One region of the Neobacillus sp. NPDC093182 genome, then DNA from elsewhere that is predicted to be linked to it. Evidence: riboswitches for the same ligand, from Rfam matches in the RefSeq annotation. Region 1 holds a riboswitch; each other region holds the start of a gene.
The links. A riboswitch is a leader RNA that binds a small molecule or an ion and turns the genes downstream of it on or off. The one in region 1 is predicted to bind cyclic di-AMP.
Positions count from the first base shown of each region.

Region 2: it holds a riboswitch for cyclic di-AMP, as region 1 does, so the genes downstream of both, ACIQAA_RS28805 (sporulation protein) here and ACIQAA_RS27080 (APC family permease) in region 1, are expected to answer to the same signal.
Region 3: it holds a riboswitch for cyclic di-AMP, as region 1 does, so the genes downstream of both, ACIQAA_RS31295 (APC family permease) here and ACIQAA_RS27080 (APC family permease) in region 1, are expected to answer to the same signal.
Region 4: it holds a riboswitch for cyclic di-AMP, as region 1 does, so the genes downstream of both, ACIQAA_RS25635 (amino acid permease) here and ACIQAA_RS27080 (APC family permease) in region 1, are expected to answer to the same signal.

Region 1 covers NZ_JBIVOI010000019.1:64,974-70,636, reverse strand. Annotated here, with positions in the region: gene ACIQAA_RS27100 (cation:proton antiporter) at 1-554, opposite strand, end outside; gene ACIQAA_RS27095 (TrkH family potassium uptake protein) at 809-2,155, shown strand; gene ACIQAA_RS27090 (potassium channel family protein) at 2,200-2,856, shown strand; gene ACIQAA_RS27085 (bacitracin ABC transporter ATP-binding protein) at 2,951-3,073, opposite strand; cyclic di-AMP (ydaO/yuaA leader) riboswitch at 3,203-3,346, shown strand; gene ACIQAA_RS27080 (APC family permease) at 3,497-5,323, shown strand; gene ACIQAA_RS27075 (potassium channel family protein) at 5,425-5,663, opposite strand, start outside.
Region 2 covers NZ_JBIVOI010000022.1:39,967-45,629, forward strand. Annotated here, with positions in the region: gene ACIQAA_RS28790 (L,D-transpeptidase family protein) at 1-368, opposite strand, end outside; gene ACIQAA_RS28795 (aminotransferase class V-fold PLP-dependent enzyme) at 582-2,087, opposite strand; gene ACIQAA_RS28800 (hypothetical protein) at 2,209-2,556, opposite strand; gene ACIQAA_RS28805 (sporulation protein) at 2,702-3,097, opposite strand; cyclic di-AMP (ydaO/yuaA leader) riboswitch at 3,203-3,347, opposite strand; gene ACIQAA_RS28810 (polysaccharide deacetylase family protein) at 3,516-4,241, opposite strand; gene ACIQAA_RS28815 (HAD family hydrolase) at 4,355-5,143, shown strand; gene ACIQAA_RS28820 (MerR family transcriptional regulator) at 5,316-5,663, shown strand, end outside.
Region 3 covers NZ_JBIVOI010000029.1:2,270-7,932, forward strand. Annotated here, with positions in the region: gene ACIQAA_RS31275 (metallophosphoesterase family protein) at 1-30, shown strand, start outside; gene ACIQAA_RS31280 (glutaredoxin family protein) at 52-294, shown strand; gene ACIQAA_RS31285 (YheC/YheD family protein) at 319-1,638, opposite strand; gene ACIQAA_RS31290 (bacitracin ABC transporter ATP-binding protein) at 1,769-1,897, opposite strand; cyclic di-AMP (ydaO/yuaA leader) riboswitch at 1,980-2,120, shown strand; gene ACIQAA_RS31295 (APC family permease) at 2,250-4,076, shown strand; gene ACIQAA_RS31300 (hypothetical protein) at 4,108-4,542, opposite strand; gene ACIQAA_RS31305 (histidinol-phosphatase) at 4,725-5,531, shown strand.
Region 4 covers NZ_JBIVOI010000017.1:21,740-27,402, reverse strand. Annotated here, with positions in the region: gene ACIQAA_RS25640 (metallophosphoesterase family protein) at 32-772, opposite strand; cyclic di-AMP (ydaO/yuaA leader) riboswitch at 1,409-1,549, shown strand; gene ACIQAA_RS25635 (amino acid permease) at 1,723-3,210, shown strand; gene ACIQAA_RS25630 (LysR family transcriptional regulator) at 3,404-4,306, shown strand; gene ACIQAA_RS25625 (hypothetical protein) at 4,491-4,856, shown strand; gene ACIQAA_RS25620 (LLM class flavin-dependent oxidoreductase) at 5,021-5,663, shown strand, end outside.

The DNA.
Region 1 (5,663 bases):
TCTGTTTGTCCCAAAATGACCCCTAGAACGGTAAATGTCAAAATAGAAGCAGTTGCATCGTTAAATGCTGATTCACTCTCCACCGTACGCCTTACTTTTTCTTGAATTGTGATTTGTTTAAATACAGGCATTAAAGTTGCGGGATCTGTAGACGCAATTACGGAAGCTAGCAAAAGTGCATACATGATAGGTATATCTAATAAATAATAAGCAGTAACCGCTACAATAACGGCTGTAACAAGGACTCCTAGTATAGATAAAAGAGTAATTGTAATCCAGACCTTTTTCAGAACAGAGAAGAGAATGGCTCTTCCTCCTTCAAAAAGGATTAAAATCGAGCCTATTACAATGATAAATTGATAGGACACTGAATCATTGGGAACTGTTATCAATTTGAATACGGATGGTCCGAGCAAAATCCCTACTATCATAAAAAGGGCGACATCTGGAATTTTTGTTTTTTCAGAAAGTTTCATGGCCGCTAATCCAAAAAGAAAGACCATAGTAATCATGTATAATTCACGTTGAACAATACTCATAACGTTGGCTTCCACTTTTATCTCACCTCCTCTAGATTCTCAAATGTTAGTTTGTTCATTAAAAAGCTAATATATATTCCATTAATAAAAAAATTCTTTTAAAGAGAAGGGTAACCGTTTTCTATTTAGCTTACCAGTAAAGTTCTCTAAATGGAGTTCATAAACCGAAGACAATTGGGTATAACATAAAAAAGAATTTCAAAATTTTTTTAGGATAAATATTTTTTAAAAAGCATGATTTATTTGAATATTTAAAGGGAGTCAATAATGTGGAATTGTTTAAACGAAAAGGGAATTTAATTAGTTTGCATCCTGCCCAAATACTTGTAATAGGTTTTGGTAGTCTAATACTGTTGGGGACCCTTCTTTTCATGCTACCAATATCTACATATGAAAAAGGACGTGGACTTAGCTTCATTGATGCTTTATTTGAAGCAACTTCTGCTGTCTGTGTTACAGGTTTGGCAGTTGTGGATACTGGAACAACCTTTACCTTATTTGGTGAAATTGTTCTTCTTTGTTTGATTCAGATCGGTGGTTGGGGTTTTATGACCACAGGTATATTCATGTTTATTATCTTAGGTAAAAAGATTGGTCTGAAGGAACGTTTATTATTGCAAGATTCATTAAATGTATTTTCACTTGCTGGAGTAGTGACCCTTGTAAAGAGGATTATCCTCATTACTTTTATTGTAGAACTAATTGGTGCTACTACTCTAGCCATTCGTTGGTCATTTGAAATGCCCTTGGAGAAAGCAATTTACTATGGTATATTCCACTCTATTTCAGCCTTTAATAATGCTGGGTTCGGACTTGAACCTGACAACCTAAGCAAATGGGTAGGTGATCCGACAGTTAATATAATGGTTACCCTTCTTTTCATCACTGGGGGTATAGGTTTTACAGTAATTCTCGATCTTTTTCATAAAAAATCCTTACGCAAATTATCCCTTCATTCTAAAGTCGTATTGCTTATGACACTAATACTTAACATTATAGGACCTTTAATCATTTTGGTCTCAGAATACGATAATCCTTCGACTATTGGAAAGTTGGAGTTGGGGGATAAGCTATGGGCATCCTACTTTCAAGGAGTTGTAACAAGGACTGCCGGTTTTAATACCATTGATATTGGTGCTTTGAACTTATCTTCCCTTGTCTTCATGATGGCTCTAATGTTTATTGGTGCATCATCAGGATCTACCGGTGGTGGAATTAAAGTAACGACCTTTGCCATTATTATTTTAGCTTTTTGGACAGTAGTAACGAACCGGGATGATGTGAATATTTTTAAACGTAGAATCTCGTGGGGATTGGTAAATAAATCATTATCAATTGTTGTGACGGCAATGACTTTTATTTTCCTCATTTTCTTTTTATTAACTTTTACCGAGAAAGCTGATATGAGCAAAATATTATTTGAAACGATTTCCGCCTTTGGCACAGTAGGTTTGTCTGCAAATTTTTCGCCAGAACTTTCGCCTATAGGGAGATTTTTGATTACGATTATGATGTTTATTGGTAGGCTTGGACCTTTAACAATGGCTTTCGCTCTTTTAAATACTCGAAAAGAAGCAAAGGTTAGATATGCAGAAGAAAAAATATTAATTGGCTAGGGTTTAATCAATAATTAAGATTCTTTTGGGGTGACTAATAAACTATGGCAAAGCTCAGTTATGCTGTTATTGGACTAGGTAGATTTGGAACAAGTATTGCATCAAAGTTATTCGAAGCAGGGCAAGAAGTCATGGGGATTGATTTAGATGAAGAACGTATAGAAGATAGCAAATTATCGCTTACACACGCTGTTGTACTTGATTCTACTGAAGAGGAATCACTTAAATCAGTTGGAATTCGAAATTTTGATTATGTAATCGTAGCAATTGGTGATGACATGCAAGCTAGTATCCTAACGGTTCTCCTCTTAAAAGAAATTGGGGTACAAAAAGTAATTGCAAAAGCTCTTAACAAACGTCACGGACAAGTATTAACAAAAGTTGGAGCAGATTGGGTAATACATCCAGAAAGGGATATGGGAGAACGGGTTGCACACCAGCTCCTCTCACCTAACGTGTTGAATTATATAGAACTTTCAAGAGAATATAATATTGAAGAAATAATGATTCCTTCAGGAATAACAAGAAAAAATTTACGAGATCTAGATTTGCGAGCAAAATATAATTTGACTGCTATTGCGATTGTTAATAATGAAAATATAATCATTTCCCCATCTCCTGATCAGATTCTTCAAGAAGGGGATAAATTAGTTGTACTAGGACATCGAGATAATATTAATGAGTTTGCAAATATTAGGTGAAATGAAAGGTAATCAAGACATCCACCGAATGGGTGTCTTTTTAATTTTCGCCTGCATATAAAAAGACCGCAAGAACAATGCGGTCCATGAAGTCTTAATCGTTATTTATTGCTTCTGTATTTTGTTCATTTATATGTTTTCCATATAGCTGGTTAATTTCATTAGCTAATTCATCTAAAAATTCATCAGATAATAAAGGTTTATTTTCTTTTAACATATTAATTCCTCCTTCGAACTGGGCAAATCGTTTAAAATTACGTTTTCTGTATTCATGTTTTTTTAATCTTTTTCAAAAAAATTTATTTACTTTTGGTAAATACAGGAGTAATATAATCACAGTTTCAAAGTTCTTAAATCGCTGAAACCATATGGTACGGGGGAAACATTATCCTGGATAATTTCTCAATCCTAGGGGTGAATCCTTTTTAGGTAGGGCTACTCAAAGGTCCGAATCCGACAGCTAACCTCGTAAGCGTTAATGAGAAGGAAGGTGGAGCTTGTGATGCAAGTAAAATGATGTGTCTACAGGTCTATTAACTATGACTTGTAGACACTTTTTTTATTTCAACTTTGAAAAAAATTGTTTATTGGGCAACATATTACATAACTTATTCATTTCAAAACCTGGCGGTGAATTTTGATGTTTTCATCAATAAAAAGATTATTAATTGGAAGACCCTTGAAATCACATGAATTAGGGGAACAAAAAATCAATAAAACCAAAGCACTGGCTATACTTTCTTCCGATGCACTATCATCAGTAGCGTATGGTCCTGAACAAATATTAATCGTGTTGGTAACAATAGGAACAGCAGCATTTTGGTACTCCATTCCTATTGCAGTGGGTGTGTTAATTCTTTTAACAGCTCTCATACTGTCCTATCGGCAAATCATATTTGCTTATCCTCATGGAGGAGGTGCCTATGTTGTTTCGAAAAATAATTTAGGGGTAAATCCAGGTTTAATTGCTGGTGGCTCTCTTTTGGTAGATTATATTTTAACTGTTGCTGTAAGTGTATCTGCAGGTACGGATGCTATCACATCTGCTTTTCCTAAATTACATGACTATAATGTTGAAATTGCCATTGTATTTGTTATTCTTCTCACATTGTTGAATTTAAGAGGAGTAACGGAGTCTGCTTCTATATTAGCCTACCCAGTGTACTTATTTGTTTTAGCATTGTTCATATTAATTGGTGTCGGTCTTTTTAACATTGTAACAGGAGGAGTTGCACCTGAATTACACACCCCTATCGGGACACAAGTAGCAGGGATCAGTTTGTTTATTCTTTTAAGGGCATTTGCTTCGGGGAGTTCTGCCTTAACAGGAGTTGAAGCTATATCTAATGCAATCCCTAACTTCAAAGATCCTGCACCTAACAATGCTGCAAAAACCTTAATCTTGATGGGAATCTTGCTTGCTATCTTGTTTTCAGGAATTGTAACTTTAGCCTACTTTTACGGAACTGCTCCAAGAGGAGAGGTGACCGTTGTTTCGCAAATTGCAGAGGAAATCTTTGGACGGAATTTTATGTATTACTTTGTCCAAGGAACTACTGCTTTAATATTAATCCTTGCTGCCAACACTGGATATTCTGCATTCCCATTATTGGCGGTTAATCTTGCGAAAGATAAATTTATTCCAAGGATGTTTCTTATTAGAGGGGACCGATTAGGATATTCAAATGGCATTATTATCCTTGGGGCAGCTTCAATCCTTTTAATCCTTGCCTTTCACGCAGAAACTGAACATCTTATTCCACTTTACGCAGTTGGAGTGTTTATTCCATTCACATTGTCTCAAACAGGTATGATGGTTAAATGGCTTCGTGAAAAACCAGAGGGATGGGTCCCAAAATTTATTATTAATACAACTGGTGCATTAATTAGCCTTATCGTCACAATAATGTTCTTTTTAACTAAATTTAATCAGGTCTGGTCAATCTTAGTTTTTCTGCCTATAATTATTTTTGTTTTCCACCGAATTAAAAAACATTATGATACCCTTGGTGATCAGTTGAGGATTACCACTTGTGAGCCTGCTGTACCGATTGATGGAAATGTGATCATTGTGCCAGTGGCTGGAATTACTCATGTGGTAGAAAATTCAATTAACTATGCCAAATCGCTTAAACCAGATCAAATTATTGCCGTTTATGTCGCATTCGAAAGGGACGACGAGCATAAGTTTGAAGAAAAATGGAATAAGTGGCAGCCTGATGTAAGACTGGTGACATTGCATTCTCATTACAGAAGCATTATTACGCCTTTAACTAAATTTGTCGATACAGTGGAACATAAAGCAAGTGAAAATAATTATAAGGTTACCGTTGTGATCCCACAATTTATTCCTAAGAAAGGCTGGCACAATATTCTCCATAATCAATCTAGCTTATTGATTCGTACTTTCTTGCTTCATCGGAGTAACGTGATAATAACAACAGTACCTTTCCATTTAAAAAAGTAAAAATGAAAGCATACTTTTTGTACATTTTATGGGTACAAAAAAAAGTATGCTTTAATTTTATTTTAAAGAGAAGGGATTATTCGCCAGGAAGTAACACATTACTATTCGGTAATTAATATTGCAAGGTCATCTTTTTTAATAACAAAATCATGTGAGGGGTTAATAAGTGATTTCTCCCCTCTTTTTATTCCAACCAACATGATATTCTTATTAAAGAAATGAATATATGCATCGTTAAAGGATTTCCCCACCATCTCAATTTTAAAAGGTTCTGATGTTAAGAGTACTTGGTTATCTGAATGACTTATTAAATCGATCATAGAGGCCATTGTTGACGGAG
Region 2 (5,663 bases), on a different contig from region 1:
TGAATACCATAGCCTTGTTTAGATAGTGAAAGCCACATAACACCAAAAGGTCCGCCTGGATTCATTTGCCGGTTAACAATGACAAAATCACCAGTCGGGGTTCCAGATAGCATTTTTCCAACAGCAATCGGATAAATTTTTTCGAGCCTTCCATTTCTGTATAATGATAGTCTCCTCTTCCCAATCGATATTTGAATGGAATAGGGAATTGTATTTGGATCTGGTAAGCCAGGGATTTGAATTTTTTGGCCGATATATAATTGCTGATAATTGACACCAGGATTGGCTGCATAAAGACTGGCGAGGTTTACCCGATAATCCAAAGAGAGTTGGTAAAGTGTATCGCCCCGCTTCACAATATGAATCATGTTATCCCACCCTTTTTCTTATTAACATATGTCAGGGTATAGGAAGCGTTGCCACATAAAAAAGCTGCAGTCTAGATGAATAACGTCAGAATGCAGCTTTTTCAAAGAATATTAATGAATTTCAATCATTTTCGGATTTGCTTTTTCAATCATTAACTTTGGACAAGATATCGTTAGATTACGATGTTTCTTCACAGAATTTTCAAATTTGTATTAATCCTCTAGTCTGAAGAGTGGTGACATATCCTGACGTGTGTGTTTTGTATAAAAGTAATCATTTGTAGCCGGGTCGTAAACATAATCTTTTTTCCAATCCTCAATATTACTCGTAATCTCCTTCATCGCCTTAATAAACAATCGAATTTCAGCATTAGTCATAATAGGGTGCAGCGAGAACCTGACCCAGCCAGGCTTAGAAGATAAGTCGCCTAAATCAATTTTATTGGAAATTTGCTTAGATTTGTTCTGGTCAATTTCCAATAAATAATGACCATATGTCCCTGCACAAGAGCACCCTCCGCGAACCTGAAATCCATATCGATCATTTAACAAACGGACTATAAGATTGTAATGAATACCCTCAATAGTAAATGAAACAATCCCAATTCGATTTCGATGATGACTCTCTAATACATGCAGATTAGGAACAGTCTCTAATCCAGTTAAAAGCAGCTTTAACTGTTCTTTTTCTCTAGCTAAAATTTTCTCTACACCCATTTGTTCCTTTAACTTTATACATAAAGCCGTACGAATTGCTTGAAGAATACCAGGTGTCCCTCCATCCTCTCGAAGCTCGATGTCCTTAATGTATTGATGTCCACCCCAAGGATTAGTCCAAGTAACCGTTCCTCCTCCAGGATGGTCTGGTACCTTATTTGTATAAATTCTTTTATCAAAAAGTAAAACGCCGCTCGTACCGGGTCCGCCTAAAAATTTATGTGGAGAAAAGAGAATGGCATCGAGTTTTTCCATCTGATCCTTCGGGTGCATATCAATCTTCACATACGGTGCAGAGGCGGCAAAATCTACAAAGCAAAGTCCACCATGCTTATGCATGATTTTTGCCAGCTGATGATATGGTGTTTGTATTCCTGTAACGTTCGAGCATGCTGTAAAGGAACCTATTTTGACAGCTCTATCCCGATATTGGGACAGAAGCTGCTCAAGATGATTAATATCTACATTTCCTTTCGAGTCCGGTCTGATCATCTCAACGTCTGCTAAGGTCTCCAGCCATGAAGTGTGGTTGGAATGGTGCTCCATATGAGTGAGAAAAACCACTGGTCTATCCCTCTCAGAAAGCTTTATTTTGTCTTTCCATTGCTCTGGTACTCTAATACCCAATAATCTCTGTAGTTTATTCATTACCGACGTCATTCCAAAACCGTCAAGAATGAGGGCGTCATTCTCATCAGCATTTATATGTTCCTTAATAATCCTTCTTGATTGATTATAAATTCCGGTCATCATTAGACTGGTAATGTTGGATTCCGTATGCGTATTCGCCATAAACGGGCCAAATACCTCCGAGATTTTTTGTTCAATGGGTCGAAATAATCTTCCACTTGCTGTCCAATCTGCATAAATAATCGGTTTCTTTCCATACGGTGAGTCAAATTCTTGATCAATGCCGATGATCCCAGACCGAAACTTATTAAAATAATCCTCTAGATTTTCCGGCAGACGATACCACTTGCTTCCGATCCTTGCAGTAATCATACTTCAGCACCTCTCGATAAAATCCTGCTAATTATTATATGCAAAATTCTTTTCACTTGCCGACGATTCTCAATTAATGATAAAAAAAGCCTGATCCATATGGACCAGACTATATTACTATTTATAAATTTGTATTCTTTGACGATTCCTTGCGATTTACTTCATCAATTTTTTGAACAAACATGTGAAAAACGCGCTGCTTCTCTTCTAAGTCTTTTATATATTCCTTTAATTGATTATAACTTTCCTCAAACGGTTTATGATACCTTTGCCGTATACTTTCAATAATTTCCTCGTTCACTGTTGATTGGATGACTTGCTTGGTAATCCCGTATTTATAAGAGTATACCTTTAACTCTTGTGCCACTTCTTCATATTCTTTATCTATTTCTGTAAGGACTACTGAAATGTCATCCTTCCACTCTTCTAGTGATTTCTGTAAATAAGATTTTACCATTGTTTCTTCCATTACTGCACCCGCCCTAATAAAGTCTCAAGATAACTTTATTATACTGGTGATTGGTTTCATAATAATTTCTAGTAGTTTACAAAGCTATATCAATTAATAGGAAATTTTTCCGATTTACATAAATAACTAGGTTAATAGACACACATTATGAAACGGCATTAATCATGATAGGGACACTTTGTGTAATATTATTTGCATTTCCCAAATCAATATTGATCATTAAGGAATACTGAAAGGTATTTTGATTATGTTGAATTTCATCTGGAACATCGAGTAAAAAGGTAATCTTTCCAGTTTGGTTTGGACTACATTCAAGAGAACAGAAAACGGAATGACTATTTAAAGTTTCTTCTACAAATGCCTGTGAATCAATCCCTACTAGATCGATATCATATCTCTTAATTTTATTTTTTAATAGGCCGCCTGTTATCTCAATGGTACCATTTATGACACTTCCTGCTTCATAAACTTGCTTATCCAAATGGACATTCGTTTTGGGCAAACCAATTTTTAATTTTGTTAAATAATCTTTTAATGTCATTTTCTCCACCTGTTCCCTAAAATAGGCATAATAAAAGACCAGCAATAGTAATCAAGATGCTTAATATGTTTAAAAACAAAAAAGCCCCTGTACTTGGCGGTCCATGACCTCCTTCGCTTTAGCCGACGAAGTTAGCTGACGGGTAGGATGGCGAAAGATCGTTCTCATCCTTTCTACATTGTAGAATTAACCCCAATTAATTGGTTCCTCCGTACCCAACCAAGTTGCTGGGTTTTGGCCGAATATTAAATTCATGATGATTATGAGGCTTATTTTATCCCCAACTAGAATCGTTGTAAAGAGTGATATTTACTTAAATTAACCGTTTAAACTCCAAATTTAAATAAAAACAAAGACTTTTCTATTGATTGCTCATGAATCATCGATATCTTGTAGCATAGTTTAACTTTAAAAGCTCCTATCTGTTAATTAATTCAGCGAATTCATCAAGGTTAGTGGAATACTTTATATAAATTCTTGGTAAAAATAAGAGTTCGTTTTTTAGCCCTTTTTTAGTATAGAGTGCTGGTGTAGTAGTCAAACCAAATGTATAATATTTTTTCACTTCTAAACCAACGCGTTCATTGAAGTTTCCATAAGGATAAGCAAGAGCTATAACTGGTTTTCCTGTCATTTTTTCAATTTTTTCCTTCGAGCCTTTTAATTCGTATTGAAGATTCTCTAATTTTGTCAAATCTGGATGAGTAGCTGTGTGGGACTGAACAGAAATCAATCCGGACTCAGCCATCATTTTTAAATCAGTTTGAGATAATCGGTTCGAATATCCGATAAAATCAGAAATAACAAAAAAGGTTGCTGTCGGTTTAAATTTATCATCCCTAAGTTTTTGAAGAATCTCAAACGCATTTTGATTATTTTTATAACCATCATCAAGTGTAATAAAAATAGGTTTGTTCACTTTACTTATATCAGTCCAGCGTTCAAATGTTAATAATGTATATCCGTTATTTTTCAAGTAAACCATCTGTTTTTCGAAATTCTCTGGTGTAACAAATAACTCCTTAGAGCCTTTGCCATTGTATTCATCAATTGAATGGTAAATTAATATTGGAACCTTCTGCTGTGCAAGCGCATCCCCTGGAAGGCTAATTAACAACAGAATGACGATTACAACTCTTAACATAAAACAAACCCCCTTTTTTGCCGATCTTATCACGACTATTATTCCCAGAATATTTAATCTACACGTTATTAATGTTAAACTAAGAAAACATACTTAATAAAAGGAGCCGTTCAATGTTTGAGTATAAAGTTTTATTTTTAGATATTGATGGAACCATCATCAAGCCCGATGATTCCATTGATCAAACTACAGTAAAAGCAATTCGGCAGGTTCAACAGAAAGGAATAGAGGTTTTTTTAGCAACTGGGAGACCATTACACGAAATCAGAGATCTTGCAGATGAGTTAAAGGTAAACTCGCTTGTCGGATATAATGGTGCTTTTGCCATTTATCAAGGTAAGGACCTCTTCCAGGAACCAATGAAAAAGGAAAGTGTTAAACAATTCATCGACATAGCGAAAAAAAACCAGCATGAAATTGTTTTGTATACGAAAGATGAAAATATATTCACTGACTTAGAAGCAGATTGTGTGAAAGAATTTATTGTGAAGTTCCACTTACATAAAAACAAACCTTATTTACCGTCCAATGATTATGAGATTCTGGGAATGACTTTAATCAACTTAGAACCAAAGGATACTGTTTTATATAAGATCGAGGACCAAATCCACTTATCCCAAGTAAACCTTGATGGAATGCTTCATTGTTATGATGTAATTAGAGACAAGGTCAATAAAGGGATTGCGATTCAATACATACTCAACCATCTCGGCCTGTCAAAGGAAAATGCTATAGCGTTTGGAGACGGCTTAAATGATAAAGAAATGCTGATGAGTGTTGGTGAAGGTTTTGCTATGGGAAATGGTCATCCTGACCTCTTTCAATATGCTAAACATAAAACGACAACCGTAAATAATTCAGGAATTTATAACGGATTAAGAACTCTAGGGATTGTTGAGTAAACAAAAGCTGTGCATTGCGCACAGCTTTTTTTGCATGAATTTGTTGGTATTTCGTGTTATACGTCTTGTTTTGATAGCTTTTGTCACCCTGCAGGAAAATGGGGGGCTTCATAGAGAATTTACTATCAATAGCTGTTTTACCGTAAATTAGATAGAAGGGATTTGAACACTTATGAGAACTTTCACATTAAAGGAAGTTTCCAAAAAAATAAATGTTAAACCTGCTACATTGAAGAAATGGGAAGAGGAACTAGAGGAATACCTTGAAATTCCACGTACAAAACAAGGAGCCAGAATATATTCACAGGTAGAAATTGATTTACTATTAGAAATTAAGTATATGTATGAAAACAAACTGAGTACCGCAATGATTTTACAAACATTGCAAAATGGCAGCGAATTTGTAGAAGATGAAGAAGAAGAGATATCCGAACCTCCAGCCTCAACCCTGGCAATCTTGCCTCAAGAAGTACCCCCCGTTTCGAATGAAGATCTTGCCATTAAGAATGCCGATCAATTT
Region 3 (5,663 bases), on a different contig from region 1:
GAACATATTTTTTTTAATGAACAGCAGTAACGGTTGGAAGGAGAGGAACCAATGGATAAAGGAGTTATTGTCTATACAACAAACGACTGTATCGAGTGTACGATGGTCAAAAAAGTACTTACTGAGGAAGGCATTCCTTTTGAAGTTAGAGATATATCAATTAACGCGGATTATCAACAAGAAGTGGAAAAGTACGGCTATCTAGGCGTTCCAGTAACGGTGTTAGGAAATAAAGCTGTTAAGGGTTTTACGAATGAATTAAAGGAAATTATCGAAACAGCAAAAAAGAGCTAATGTTTAGTTAGCTCTTTCGATATATTAAAAACCTGTTAGCTTTTTAGCATAAAGCATATTGGTTTTTAGAATCTCATAGTAAAGCCCCGGATATCCTGCTACTAACGCAATATCGTGTGATGGGTTGCAATGGTCAATTTCTGTAAGCCAAATATCACCTAATTCTCCTACCGTAATATCAACAGCTGCGTTTGCAAAATGTACGTCCATACCTTCAATTTCTTTTACACAATCAATGGCAATATGGTGCAGTTCCTCATAGGTTAAAGAAGCATGCAAATCACTTTGCTGCAAGAAATCTTTTACGATTTCTTTTTCAAATTTCACCAATGGCAGTAATCTGCCATCATTTTTTACCGATTGGTCTCCTCTCGTAAACGAACCCATTACCTGCCATTCACCTGAGTGATTTTTAACCGTAATAAACCTTATAGTGATGGTTCGATATCCTGTTACATCAATGGATTCTTGGATGATGTTTTCTCCCTCTTTAAAATATTTACTAAAGATAGAATAGGCTTGGTCCCGATTATTAAATCTATAATTCTTTGATTCCATATTTGCTAAATTCGTTATAACGAGAGAGTTTGAATCTTTTAGTAATATTCTATATGTCTGTCGGTTGGCGCTGTTTAGAGGCTTCACCGTTAAATTAGGAAATTTCTTTAAAAAGTAGTATAGATCTTGTGGTGATCCATAAAGATTTGTATCGGGAAGATAACATTTTACCCCGATGGAACCTGCCAATTTCTTATGAATACTCCATCGATTAAGAAAGAAATCATTAAAAACCACATTGCCGATAATCGATTTGAAATGTTGAATCCATGCAGTGCTTACGGAAGATGTCATCACAAAAATAGAGGCTGGATATGGGTAAGTTCCTTCTTCCCATTGTTTTGTCCGAGGATTATAAAGATAGCCTTTAACTTGATGGTTAACTTTATCAACATGGTCAAGAGAAAAGACTAGGATGGCACCCTTAATTTCACGATAAAGTAACACATAATCACGAAGATGATCGAGATATTTCTTAATCGAGCTTTGATAATAACCTGCAAGTAAACCGATAAAGGGTCCAATTTGTAGTTCGTTGCCATTCTGCTTGATTTCAAGGCTGCAATGCTGTGGTATATTCAGCATGTCCAAAATATCTTCAGATAGGCTTGCCCCATTTAGTGGCAGTTCATCAGAGATGTCAACAATAGATTGATAGGTGTTTGCTCCAAATCTGATTTTTCTAGCCGTAATTTGAGTAATTCCCATTGATTCTGCTAACTTGGGATGTAACGTTAAAATCCCTCTGTTAGAGGTGTTTCTTGATAGCAGAATAACATTTTCCATTTTAATTCCCCCCAACCATAATATTGGATAAGTTATTATATGTACAATAACGAAGAGTGTCTTAAAAATGGGGGGGATTCTTACAAATTGGACAAGTGTACCATTGTTATCTTGAAATATGTTTGGAGGCTTATTCGTCTTGTTTATGATTGTTTTTATCTTCGTTTTCTTCAACAGGGTGACCGTATAGCTCATTGATTTCATTAGCTAATTCATCTAAAAATTCATCTGATAAAAGCGGCTTTTTCTTTTTAGACATATATAATTCTCCAATCTTTATTTTTTTATAAAATTTTCATTTACATTTAAGAAACACAGGAGTATGATAATCACAGTTTCATATTTCTAAATCGCTGAGACCAGAATTGGTGCGGGGGACCCATTCAATGGATAGTATATCCAAGGGGTGAATCCTTTAAAAGGTAGGGCTACTCAAGGCCCGAATCCGACAGCTAACCTCGTAAGCGTTAATGAGAAGGAAGGTGGAGCTTGTGAGACAAGTTTATTAATGTCTGCAGGTCTATTTAACTTTGACTTGCAGGCATTTTTTTGTGCTTTTTTAGGGTGAATTAACAACTAATAACTTTATAGAAAATTCGGTGGTGCAGACAATGGTTTCTTCGGTCAAAAGATTATTAATTGGCAGACCTTTAAAGTCAACAGAATTAGGGGAACAAAAGCTCAATAAAACAAAAGCGCTGGCAATTCTTTCGTCAGACGCATTATCGTCGGTAGCTTACGGACCGGAACAAATACTGATAGTGCTCGTAACCATTAGTGCTGCGGCCTTTTGGTACTCCATTCCGATTGCAATCGGTGTATTAGTTTTATTAGTTGCCTTAATTTTATCCTATCGACAAATAATTTTTGCCTACCCGCATGGCGGAGGAGCCTATGTAGTTTCAAAGGAAAATTTGGGTGTGAATTATGGGCTGATATCGGGAGGTTCACTCCTTGTTGACTATATTTTAACGGTGGCAGTTAGTGTGTCAGCCGGAACAGATGCCATAACATCAGCCTTTCCTGCATTTCATGACCATAATGTGGGTATTGCGATTATTTTTGTCATCTTGATCACTACTTTAAACTTAAGAGGTGTAACGGAGTCTGCTTCTATTTTAGCATATCCTGTATATTTATTCGTGCTCGCTTTATTTATTTTAATTGGCGTGGGAATATTTAATATTCTAACGGGGCAGGTTCCAGCAGAATTGCATACACCAGTTGGAACTCCTATTGCAGGGATATCTTTATTTTTGCTCTTAAGGGCATTTGCTTCAGGCAGTTCAGCTCTTACTGGAGTTGAGGCGATATCGAATGCGATTCCGAACTTTAAAGATCCAGCTCCAAATAACGCTGCTAAAACTTTGGCTGCAATGGGAGGATTACTGGCGATATTATTTTCGGGAATTGTATTGTTAGCCTATTACTATGGGATTACTCCGAATGAAAAGGTTACAGTCGTTTCCCAAATTGCGGAGCAAACATTTGGACGAAACTTTATGTATTTCTTTATACAAGGCACAACCGCATTAATCTTAATTCTTGCTGCAAATACAGGATATACAGCTTTTCCACTGCTGGCAGTCAATCTTGCAAATGATAAGTTTATTCCAAGAATGTTTAAGATTAGAGGTGACCGATTAGGGTATTCTAATGGAATTATTACATTAGGTTTAGCTTCGATCTTGCTAATTATCTTTTTCAAAGGACAAACGGAGCACTTAATTCCACTTTATGCGGTTGGGGTCTTTATTCCGTTTACCTTATCCCAAACGGGGATGATGTTAAAATGGCTTCGTGAAAAGCCACAGGGCTGGATGTCTAAGCTTATCATTAATACGATGGGTGCTGTTATCTGCTTTGTCGTAACGATTATGTTCTTTTTAACTAAGTTTGCACAGGTATGGCCTGTCTTAGTGTTCTTACCAGTGATTGTGTTTGTCTTTTACCGAATTAGAAAGCATTATGAAGCAGTGGGAGAGCAGCTCAGATTAAATTGTGACGAACCTGCAGTGCCAATAGAGGGGAATGTGATTATTGTTCCTGTAGCTGGTATTACGCAAGTGGTAGAAAACTCACTTAATTATGCAAAATCCTTAGGTGCGGATCAAGTACTCGCAGTCTATGTTTCCTTTGAAAGGGACGATGAAAAGAAATTTGAAGAAAAATGGAATAAGTGGCAGCCTGATATTAGACTCGTAACCCTTCACTCACATTACCGGAGTATCATTCAACCTTTAACTAAATTTGTTGATACGGTGCAGCACAAAGCAAGTGAAGCAAACTACAGGGTAACTGTCATCATTCCACAGTTCATACCGAAAAAGGGCTGGCACAATATTCTGCACAACCAATCCAGCTTATTAATAAAAGCATACCTGTTATATAAACGAAACGTAATTATTACCACAGTTCCATACCATCTAAAAAAATAATTAAAAGAGCAGACTCCATTTTGGGAGCTGCTCAATTTTCGTTTTCAGGATTCGTGAAGATACATCCGGGAACCTCAAAGGTTAGACCATTCGCGGTTAAAGTGATCGAACAGATCGCAGTACCAATGATTGTTTCATGCAGAAAATGTATGTTTGATAGAACGGCATTGTCATGAAAGTTGACTCCAGAGGCTTGTCCTTCGGCTGTTAATATCATACCGGTACCGCCGCCGGATACGGATTCATATGTTGGCAAACCGGGTGCTGCGGATTTAAAAACAAAGCTATTGTTTTGATTAATATCGTCACCATAAAGAATGGAAATAAAACAGTTATTGGCTGTACAATCAACATCACATATTCGTGCAGATACCGTAATTATGCCGCTAGAAGGGAACCGATTGATTAAGGTTTCGACGGGTACGGCGGTTGCCGATACTTTTGCACGACAGTTACAACTTTCCATAAAACACCTCTCATTCACAATATTACTTATATATATGAAACAGCTTGTCTTTTGGATTGGACAAGAAGTGGAGTAAAATGGAAATAAACAAATAATATTAATTATTAGGGAACACTTTTTTGTGCTGCGGTTTGATTGGAAGTACCATAGTATGGGAAAATATGGAGAGGTGATAAAAAATGTTGAAATTTGATTTACATACACATCATGATCGGTGTGGGCATGCAAGGGGAGGCATTCGAGAATATATCGAAGCCGGTATAAAAAAGGGGTTAAATATTATCGGGATTTCTGACCATACCCCTTATTTTTCAAGTAAAGAAGACCATCCGTTTCCTCACATAACCATGGCAGCAAGCCAATTTCCTGAATATGTAGAGGAGGTCTTGAAGTTAAAACAAGAGTATTCTGGGAAAATTGAAGTACTATTAGGAATTGAGGCTGATTTCTTTCCTGAATATGTAGAAAACTATCGTCTGTACTTTGACCGCTATCCATTTGATTATATTATTGGATCTGTTCATCACGTAGATGGGGTGAGCATTTTTAAAAAGGACCGCTGGGAAGGGATGAGTTCTAAAGACCAAATAACGACCAAAGAATCCTATTATTCATTAATTGAACAATCTGCGCGCAGCGGCATGTATCAAATTCTTGGTCATATTGATGCGATGAAAGGCTTCTATCCTGACTTTTCAAACATTCAAACAGCTGCAGTCGAACACACACTAAAGGTCATAGCGGAATGCGATGTCGCTATTGAAATTAACACCTCAGGAAAAACCAAATACGTGGGGGGCTGGTACCCAGCCGATGACATTTTAGAAATGGCACTCCATCACGGAGTAAAAGTCACCTTCGGCTCAGACGCCCACGACCCAGAGCGAGTCGGCGACGAATTCGAAATCGTCCAAGCCCGCCTCAAACAAATAGGCTTCAAAGAATGGGTTTACTTTAAAGAACGAAACAGATATGCAGTAAAACTATGAATAAATGCATAAATGGTGACAGGCACCAAAAGGCAAAAAAAATGTAATGGAAACTAGTCCATTACATTTTTTCTTGTTTACCAATTTGTTTGCGTTTTTTGGTTAAGGTTCTAATTAGGTAGATACCGCCGA
Region 4 (5,663 bases), on a different contig from region 1:
ACCTCTCATGATAGAGGTACTTGTTTTCTGCTCACTTTTTTAATCCCCGATATTTTGCTGTTGTTAATTCTTGAATATATTCCTCAAGCTCAGGCATTTCCATCTCTTTCGCTATTTGTATGGATGATTCGATATCGTATGGAACTCGAACAAGCTGTATTGAAAATACTCCATTTTCTCTTTGGTTATATTCTCCTTCAAGAATGGCATAGGAGGCTTGAGTGAGATCAAGCGGATTTCCTACACTGCCCACGTTACACAATGTCTTACCTTTAATATTTTGCTGGTAGGCATTATGAATATCTCCATAACAAACAACATCAGGCTCTCTTTTACCTGCTATATTTTCTGTGTGTTCGGTGTTTTCGAACATACTTAAACGACGTTCAACAGAGTCCCAGGGCTGGATTCTTTCATACACACTCCGAGGTGAAGCATGGAACATTCTAACTAGTTTTCCGCTCATGATAAATTCTATTGAAAACGGCAGTTCTTCTAAATCATTCATTTGTATTTCCGTTAATTGGTTTTGATGCCATTTGATTGTGTTAGACTCTTGGGGTTTAGGAAAGAAATCATCCCAATTGCCTCGAACCACCATTTCACAATGCTTTTGGATCATTTGTATTGCTATGCTTGATTGTGGTCCTTTACCGACTAAATCACCTAAACAAATAATTCTTTTAATGTGTCTAGCATCGATATCCTCAAGCACCGATTCTAGTGCAGGGATATTTCCGTGAATGTCTGAAATAATAGCGATTTTATCCATCTTTATAAGACTCCTAACGATTTATATAAAATCAATAATTCTCCATTTGTCCCTGATTTCCTGTATATTTCCCGAAATTGGCAAAAAGAAAGATGTTTTTATATTATTATGCAAAATAATTTGGCATAGAGCAAAAAAACTTTGCAGTAATTCCACTTATAGAAATAGGTAAATGTATATATTCTATGGAAATCTGGTTGGCACAATAATTGCATTAAAGAAGAACAAGATATAAAACTATTTTATGTTGCCAATAGTGAATATCGGTAAATAAGAAACTGAATTGATTTATCAGAAATAATCAGAAGGTTCAGTTTAAACATTTAAAAAATTAAAGTGAGGGATGTTGATGTGGGTTATTACCGTATATTCGGAAAAGAGTATTCAAATGTTTGAGTTCGATAATCAAGAGGAAGCAAGAGCTACTTACCAGAGTATAAAAGGGTGTAAATTTCTCAGTGAAGTGATCTACTATAATGATTTTGATGTAGTTAAATAAAATATTATACAAAATTTTCTGATTTTTAGAAGTATTTACAGTGTTTTTGGGGAGTTTAGGTTATTTTTATATTTTTGCAAAAAAACATTTTACTTTTCTTAAGATAGTAACTATTATAATAATGAAAATAGTTTCAAATTTCTAAATCGCTGAAACCGTTTAGGCACGGGGGAACCATATGGATTTAATCAATCCAAGGGGTGAATCCTTTTTAAGGTAGGGCTACTCAGGAGGCCCGAATCCGACAGCTAACCTCGTAAGCGTTTATGAGAAGGAAGGTGGAACTTGTGACACGTTATAAGAAGTGTCTACAAGTCTATTTACCATGACTTGTAGACACTTTTTTGTTCCTTTAATAGATTTTCCACGAGGGGGATATTACTTTTTAAAAAGAAAAAGCATTCATCTGTTTGTAACCGTTTTCTATTAAAAAATGAAAGGGCTGAAGTAAATGTTACCAGAGCGCGAAATTGAAAAATTCCAGCAAACTGTAGGTCAACAAAGTGAACAGACATTAAAACGCGAGTTAAAATCCAGGCATTTAACAATGATTTCAATCGGAGGAGCGATTGGTACTGGACTGTTCCTTAGCAGCGGCGCAGCCATCAGCACAGCCGGCCCCGGGGGAGCATTGCTAGCATATGCAATAGTGGGCGCAATGGTCTTTTTTATCATGACTAGTTTAGGAGAAATGGCTGCTTTTATGCCCGTAAGCGGTTCCTTTAGCACGTATGGAACGAAATTTGTGGATCCAGCATTTGGTTTTGCGATTGGATGGACCTACTGGTTTAGCTGGGCGATGACCATTGCTGCTGAATTAGCCGCCTCAACCATGATCATGAAATTTTGGTTTCCGGATAGTCCTTCTTGGGTATGGAGTGCATCATTTTTGGCGCTTATTTTTCTATTAAACTATTTATCTGTTAAGGGTTATGGGGAAGGGGAATATTGGCTATCCTTAATTAAGGTATCAGCGATCGTACTATTTATTATTGTTGGCTTGCTAATGATTTTCGGCATTATGGGAGGAGAAGCAGTAGGGTTTAAAAACTTTACAGTGGATAAAGCTCCTTTTTCAGGCGGTATTTTAAGTGTTTTTATTGTTTTTATTGCAGCAGGTTTTTCTTTCCAAGGTACCGAAATCGTGGGGGTTACGGCAGGTGAAAGTAAGGATCCTGCAAAAAATGTACCAAAAGCGATTAAAAATGTTTTCTGGAGAATCCTAATTTTTTATATTTTGGCGATTGCTGTCATCGGGCTTCTTATTCCTTATAATAATCCGAATTTACAAAATGATAATGTGATGGTAAGTCCATTTACCCTTATTTTTGAAAAGGCTGGGATTGCCTTTGCTGCTTCACTCATGAATGCTGTTATTTTAACTGCTTTATTATCAGCTGGTAATTCTAGTCTATATGCTTCAACACGCATGTTGTATTCGATGGCGAAGACGGGACAAGCGCCGAAGATTTTTGGACAACTTAACAACCGTGGAGTTCCCGTTGCAGGTATTATTCTAACCTGTGCTATAGGTGCGCTTGCCTTTTTGGCTTCATTTTTCGGTGATGGTATGGTCTATATTTGGTTAATGAACGCGATCAGTATAACTGGATTTATCTTCTGGCTCGGTATTTCCATCAGTCATTATCGATTCCGAAAAGCCCTTATCGCTCAAGGGCATTCGCTAGACATGTTACCCTATAAGGCAAAATGGTTTCCAATTGGGCCAATCTTCGCCATCGCTTGTGGAATTATCGTTATATTAGCTCAAAATTTCCAAGCTTTTCTTGCCGACCAGATAGATTGGGGCGGTGTAGTAGCGGCATACTTAGGCATTCCGTTTTTCCTTAGTTTATATTTTGGCTATAAACTGATTAAGAAAACGAAAATGGTTAAACTTGAGGATGTAGAGTTTGACTTTGACAAAAAATATAATTAATCTAAAACGGATTTTATGGGAATTTATTTAAAAAGTGGTTCCTTTCTTACTTTACTTATTGGATTAATTGGAGTAAAATTTAGAAAATTCATCAATAATGTTAATTTGCCGATTGGACATCCAAAGGCTCCTTTACGCATTCCGCATAAAGGAGCCTTTTTTATTGATTAAAACTGGAAAGGGGTCGAGGGAATTGAATATTGATCATCTTGAAGCATTTATGTATGTAGTCCACCTGGAGGGTATTCATAAAGCTGCTGAAGCACTGTATTTATCACAGCCAACCGTTACAGCGAGAATTAAAACGTTAGAACGTGATCTTGGCATTGATTTGTTTTTGCGTAAGGGAAGAAGTTTGACATTATCTGAGGAAGGAAAAGCTTTTATCCCATATGCAGAGCAAATTATTCGTACCTATGATCAAGGGAAGAAACGATTGAAGAAGGAAGATAATCCTGAAGAAATTATCATTGGGGCTAATATTATTACTTCTCAATACTTTATTCCTTTTGCCCTTCCTTTCTTGAAGAAAGCAAATCCTCAATTACGTTTTAAATTTTATTCGGCGACAAACGATGTATTGCTCGATAAACTTCTTCAGAAGCAGGTCGATATCGCCTTTATGAAGGATGTTACCCATCGTGGAATACAAAAGCATGAGCTTCTAAATAATTCTGTCCGTTTGGTCGTTTATCCTGGCCATGACTTTCAATTTCAAGAGAATTTAACTGTTAAGCAGCTAGCTAGTGAACCCATGGTATTTTTTGAATGCGGCGCTTTTGACTGGAATCGGATTCATAAATTATTTGAAATGGCCAATGTTAATCCTCGCATAGAATTTTTAGTCGACCATCTTGAAGTAGCAAAATCTATTATTCTAAGTGGACATGGCATAGGGTTTTTACCATACCTATGCATTAAAGATGAGCTTCAGAGAGGCAGCCTGATTGAAGTAGATGTTTCTCATATTCTTCAAATTAACCAGCATATTTTTGCGACACACTTGAATAATGGTTTTATGTACCCCGAGTTCTGGAATGATATTCTTCGGTCTGTTAAAGAATTTGAGAAGGAAAAGGACCTGTCTTTTATTTAATTTTTTAATGTAAAGATTACATTTTTCTATCAGCTATCGTATTGCCATGACAATCTTCTCGGTGATAGGATTAAACACAATAAATTAACAAGCATTGATTTCTTGGTGTAAGAGGGAAATGCACAGTTTTAATTCCCACTATTCAAGTGTGAATTATTGGATATAAAAAGAGAGGATGATAAGAATGACAACACAAAATAGTAATGATGTGAGGCTATTTGTAGAAACAAAAAAGGAAAACTCCTTCGAAACAAGTAAATATCTAAATCTGCCAGATATACAGTTTTTTACTTGGTGCAATCGACAGTATCGGGTTAACAGAGGTGTTTATAATACAATTGATCAATGGTTATACGAATATGGAATTGTCAATGTTCATTATCGTAGAATTCAGATTTTGGCGTTTTTGGATTTTGTCAAAGACGAGATGTTAGAGGAACAATCTAAATTTATCCGATTTGGTCATGGCGGTCTTTCAAAAAGGCTAAATGAATTTATGATTGATTATGGGCAAAGCAATGTAATTCCCTTAAAGAAACCAAGAAAATGAAATAGTCTGGAGATCAATTGATAGATTTTTTTAATTAGCATCAAATTTTTTCCTATCAAGTAAAGTATTGCCACATTGTAGTTTTCGGTGATAGGATGAGAATTAATACAAAACATACTTTTCTTATCAATTAGGTCGGAATAAAAATGTGGAGGAGAAATAACATGAGCTATAAGCTAAGTATTTTAGATCAAAGTCCCATTTTTCCAGGGAGCACTGCTTTTAATGCCTTACAGAATACCGTTCGATTGGCTCAAAAAGCAGAAGAATGGGGGTACTCACGTTTTTGGGTATCCGAGCATCACCATACAGATCAATTGGCAGGTTCCTCTCCTGAGGTATTAATTTCGTATATTTTAGCTCGAACGAATAAGATTCAAGTAGGTTCAGGGGGAGTAATGCTTCAGCATTATAGCCCATATAAGGTGGCTGAAAACTTTCATGTCTTATCCACTCTAGCTCCAGGAAGAGTAGATCTTGGGATTGGAAAAGCACCAGGTGGTCTTCCATTATCAACAAAGGCGCTCCAGTATGGCACCGTTAATGATGGAAAGGACTTTTCTGAGCGGCTATCTTTTTTACATGAATTAATTGAAAATTCCGTTGATGAGGAACACCCTCTTACTGGAATTCAAGCAACACCGATTCCTCAAAAAAAACCTGAAATTTTTTTACTTGGTGCAAGTGTTAATAGCGCTCAGCTTGCAGCAGATGAAGGGATATCATTTGTATTTGCAAAATTTATTAATAGTGATGATAAGGTATTGGAACAGGCGGCTAAGGTGTATCGCGAAGGTTTTCCAAATG